DNA from 2 places in the Streptomyces sp. NPDC029292 genome. Region 1 is predicted to be linked to the other one. Evidence: riboswitches for the same ligand, from Rfam matches in the RefSeq annotation. Region 1 holds a riboswitch; the other holds the start of a gene.
What was found. A riboswitch is a leader RNA that binds a small molecule or an ion and turns the genes downstream of it on or off. The one in region 1 is predicted to bind glycine.
Positions count from the first base shown of each region.

Region 2: it holds a riboswitch for glycine, as region 1 does, so the genes downstream of both, gcvP (aminomethyl-transferring glycine dehydrogenase) here and gcvT (glycine cleavage system aminomethyltransferase GcvT) in region 1, are expected to answer to the same signal.

Region 1 covers NZ_JBVHXR010000018.1:153,367-155,750, reverse strand. The annotation lists gene ACZ4WS_RS33630 (AAA family ATPase) at 33-719, opposite strand; glycine riboswitch at 888-992, shown strand; glycine riboswitch at 993-1,105, shown strand; gene gcvT (glycine cleavage system aminomethyltransferase GcvT) at 1,140-2,273, shown strand.
Region 2 covers NZ_JBVHXR010000032.1:77,956-80,339, forward strand. The annotation lists gene gcvP (aminomethyl-transferring glycine dehydrogenase) at 1-1,302, opposite strand, end outside; glycine riboswitch at 1,480-1,575, opposite strand; gene ACZ4WS_RS43655 (PRC-barrel domain-containing protein) at 1,679-2,050, shown strand; gene ACZ4WS_RS43660 (DNA polymerase IV) at 1,972-2,384, opposite strand, start outside.

The DNA.
Region 1 (2,384 bases):
CCGGTGTTCCGGCTGGCAAGGTTAGTGGGCTCCTACGCGGCTCCGCCGCCGAAGTCGATCCGGCGCAGCACGTCCGCCGCGTCCCGGTCGATGAGCACCGCCGAGCCACAGCCCTCCGGCAGGTCGCCCTGCTCGACGGAGCGCAGCAGCCGGGCCACCGCGCCGCGATGCCGGGCGAACGCGTACCGCGAGACGCCGCGGCCGCGCTCGCGCTGGCCCTCCAGGGCCGTGCCCGGCATGACGTCGAGCAGCAGCAGGTGCAGCGCGCCGCCCCGGCGCCGGGCCTCACGGGCGAGCCAGCGCCGCACCCAGGCCTGCGTGCCGCAGTCGTGCACGACGACTCCGGCGCCGGAGCGCAGCGCGCGGCGCAGACCCGCGTAGTGCGCGAGGCGGACGAGGGGGCGGTAGACGGCGTACGGGAGCCGGCGGGCCAGCAGCCGGCCGTCCCAGCGGTCCCGGGTGTCCTGCGAGTCGACGCGCGCGCCGCTCACGGCGCGGCGCATCAGCGTCGACTTGCCGCTGCCGGGCAGGCCGGTGACCACGACGAGGTCCGATGCCCCGAAGTACAGACCGTGCGGGCTGTGTCCCGCGCGGTCCCTGAGGTCGCGCACGACGGCCGTCGGCAGCGGGCCGCACGCCTCCCGGGCCGGGGCACCGGGCTGCTTGGGCAGCGCGACGGCCGAGGTCGTGGCGTACGCCGTGGTCCTGTTCACCGTGATCGTCCTCCCCTTGGGTGTGGAGTCCCATCCCCGTCGAGTGTAAAGAGAAGGTAATGCGCGGCGCTTCCTGTTTCCGTTCTCGGACTGCCACAGGCCGGTTACAGATGCGGACTGCCGTGATCGGACAGCGCGTGCAATGATGTGCCCGCCAACTGCATACCGGCCGCTTGAATCCGCGCGGGAGAGTTCTCAGTCACGTACGTCGTGTGCTGAGGCGCCGAAGGAGCAAGTCCCTCCCTTGAATCTCTCAGGCCCCGTTACCGCGCGGGCGAGGCACATCTGAAAAGCGGGCCGCTGACCAGTGGCTCCACCCAAGGTGCAAGTCAGGACCACCGCCGTGCGGGGTCGTGATGAACCTCTCAGGTTCCGATGACAGATGGGGAGGAACGACCTCGCCGTCATGCCTTGGGAGCCCTACCGATGAGCAGTAACGCACCCCGTCATACCGCGCTCGATGCCCTGCATCGCTCGCTCGGCGCGACGATGACCGACTTCGCAGGCTGGGACATGCCCCTGCGCTACGGCTCCGAGCGCGACGAGCACCTCGCCGTCCGGACGAAGGCCGGTCTCTTCGACCTCTCGCACATGGGCGAGATCACGGTCACCGGCCCCGAGGCCGCGGCGCTCCTGAACTACGCGCTGGTCGGCAACATCGCCTCCGTCGGCGTCGGCCGCGCCCGCTACACCATGATCTGCCAGGCGGACGGCGGCATCCTCGACGACCTGATCGTGTACCGGCTGGCCGACACCGAAGCCGGCTCTTCTCACTACATGGTCGTCGCCAACGCCTCCAACGCCCAGGTGGTGCTGGACGCGCTCACCGAGCGCGCGGCGGGCTTCGACGCCGTCGTGCGCGACGACCGTGACGCGTACGCGCTGATCGCCGTGCAGGGCCCCGAGTCCCCCGGCATCCTCAAGTCGCTCACCGAGGCCGACCTGAACGGCCTGAAGTACTACGCGGGCCTGCCCGGCACCGTCGCGGGCGTCCCGGCGCTGATCGCGCGCACCGGTTACACCGGCGAGGACGGCTTCGAGCTGTTCGTCGCTCCCGCCGACGCCGAGAAGCTGTGGCTGGCGCTGACCGAGGCGGGCGCCCCCGTCGGGCTCGTCCCCTGCGGCCTTTCCTGCCGCGACACGCTGCGCCTGGAGGCGGGCATGCCGCTGTACGGGCACGAGCTGAGCACCTCGCTCACCCCCTTCGACGCGGGCCTGGGACGGGTCGTGAAGTTCGAGAAGGAGGGCGACTTCGTGGGGCGCGAGGCGCTCACCGAGGCCGCCGCGCGGGCGCTCGCCAACCCGCCGCGGGTGCTCGTCGGCCTGCTCGCCGAGGGCCGTCGCGTCCCGCGCGCCGGGTACCAGGTCGTCGCCGGCGGTCAGGTGATCGGCGAGGTCACCTCGGGCGCGCCGTCCCCGACGCTGGGCAAGCCGATCGCGATGGCGTACGTCGACGCCGCGCACGCCGCGCCGGGCACGGCCGGGGTCGGTGTGGACATCCGGGGCAGCCACGAGCCGTACGAGGTCGTTGCGCTGCCGTTCTATAAGCGCCAGAAGTAACTCCGAGCGCGAGCGCGCCTTACGTTACGAGCGTGCGCGCGCCCTGCGTGACGAGCGCGAGCGCGCCGTGCGTCACGAGCTCGCGGCTTGCGTCACGAGCTCCGGGCCTCG
Region 2 (2,384 bases), on a different contig from region 1:
TGTCTCGTCACAGGACATCGAGATGTGGTCGGCGTCGACAAGATGCAGGTTGACGCCCCCCTCGCGCGCGGCGGCGACGGCCTCGGCGGCCTTGCCCGGCACCCGCACGGTCAGCGTGTCGAAGTAGGCGCCGTGCACGACCTCGACACCGCCCGCCGTCAGGCCCTCGGCGAGGATCGTCGCGTAGCGGTGCGTGCGCCGCGCGATGGTCTTCAGGCCCTCGGGCCCGTGGTAGACGGCGTACATACCGGCCATCACGGCGAGCAGCACCTGAGCGGTACAGATGTTGCTGGTCGCCTTCTCGCGGCGGATGTGCTGCTCACGCGTCTGCAGGGCGAGACGGTAGGCCTTGTGGCCGTCCGCGTCGACGGACACTCCCACCAGTCGGCCGGGCAGGCTGCGCGCGAACTTCTCGCGCACCGCCATGTATCCGGCGTGCGGACCGCCGAAGCCCATCGGCACACCGAAGCGCTGCGTCGTACCGACCGCGATGTCCGCGTCCAGCTCGCCGGGCGAGACGAGCAGGGTGAGGGCGAGCAGGTCGGCGGCGACGGTGACGACCGCGCCGAGCTCGTGCGCCTGCTCGATGAGCGGCTTGATGTCGCGTACGGCACCGGAGGCGCCCGGGTACTGGATGAGCACGCCGTTGATCTCGCGCTCGGCGACCTGGGCCGGGATGCCCGCGCTCAGGTCCGCGACCACGACCTCGACGCCGGTCGGCTCGGCGCGGGTCTCGATGACGGCGATGGTCTGCGGCAGCGTGTCCGCGTCGACCAGGAACAGACCCTTCTTGTTCTTGCCCATGCGCCGGGACAGCGCCATAGCCTCGGCGGCCGCGGTGCCCTCGTCGAGCAGCGAGGCACCGGAGGTCGGCAGCCCGGTCAGCTCGGCGACCACGGTCTGGAAGTTGAGCAGCGCCTCCAGGCGGCCCTGCGAGATCTCCGGCTGGTACGGCGTGTACGCGGTGTACCAGGCCGGGCTCTCCATGACGTTGCGCAGGATCACCGGCGGCGTGAACGTGCCGTAGTAACCGAGGCCGATCATCGAGCCGAGGACCTGGTTGCGGTCCGCGAGGGAGCGCAGCTCGGCCAGCACCTCGGCCTCGGTGCGCGCGCCCGGCAGCCGAAGCGCCTCGGCGTTCTTGATCACGTCCGGCACCGCGGTGGCCGTCAGCTCGTCGAGCGAGCCGTACCCGACCTGGGCGAGCATCTTGGCCCGCGCCTCGGAGTCGGGCCCTATGTGGCGCTGCTCGAAGGGGATTCCCTGTTCGAGCTCGGAAAGCGGAATGCGATGGGCGGTCATTGCGGAGGCCTCCTGGTCTGACACGACCTTCGGGGGGCACCCGGGCGCGGGTACCCCGACGGCCTCCCCCTCTGTCATCACAACCTGAGAGCTTCACCGGACCGCCTGTTGACGACCCGGCTTTCACCGTCGGTGAGAGCGGATGCCGTCGACATCCGCTCTGCTTTCCAGAGTGACCTCGTCCGTGCGGTACGTGAGCCTGAGAGATTCCGGGGAGGATTTGCTCCTTCGGCGCCTCCGATGGTGTGCGGAGGACTCTCCCGCACGGGGTCAGCAGCCGTTGCCAGACTACCAGCGAGGTTCCCTCGAGTGGCCGCCCTCCTCAAAGTGCTCTTTCGTAGTGCTGACGGATGAGTTGCGACCAAGAGGAGGGCCCGTGCAGACCGACATCGATCCGCGCAACCTGATCGGCCGCAAGGCGTTCGACCGCAATGGCACCAAGATCGGCACGGTCGACGAGGTCTACCTCGACGACGCGACCGGAGTCCCGGAGTGGGCGGCCATACGCACGGGCCTGTTCAGCAGGGATGCCTTCGTGCCGCTGGAGCCCAGCGAACTCGTCGAGGGCACCCTGCGCATCCCCTTCGACCGAGCCCTGATCAAGGACGCCCCCGACTTCGGCGTCGGCCGCCATCTCTCGCCCGAACAGGAACTCCAGCTCTACCACCACTACGGCCTCGACGTGGCACCCCCTCCTCCCCCACCGGACCGCGACTTCGGCCGACTCGCGGGCTCGGACGAGGCCTGAGGCCGCCCGGGACCGGAATCCTGAGCATCGGAATCCTGGGGCGGCCTGGGACGGGAATCCTGAGGATGGGAATTCTGGCCCTCGCGACCGGAATCCTGAGGCCGCCCGGAATCCGAGGCCTGTGACCCGAGCCCAGTGGCCTGCGGAGGTCCCGGGTTCTCGGGTCTTCGCTCCACCAGGGGCAGCGGATCCGCCGGCTCCAGCTCCGGATCGTCGGTTCGGAATGTCCGTACACGCCCGGGCTCGGAGTAGGGCGTCTCGAACCGCACGGTCACCCGCCCCAGCCCACTGCCCTGCACCCACCCGTGCCCATACTCGGCATGCCGCACGTCGT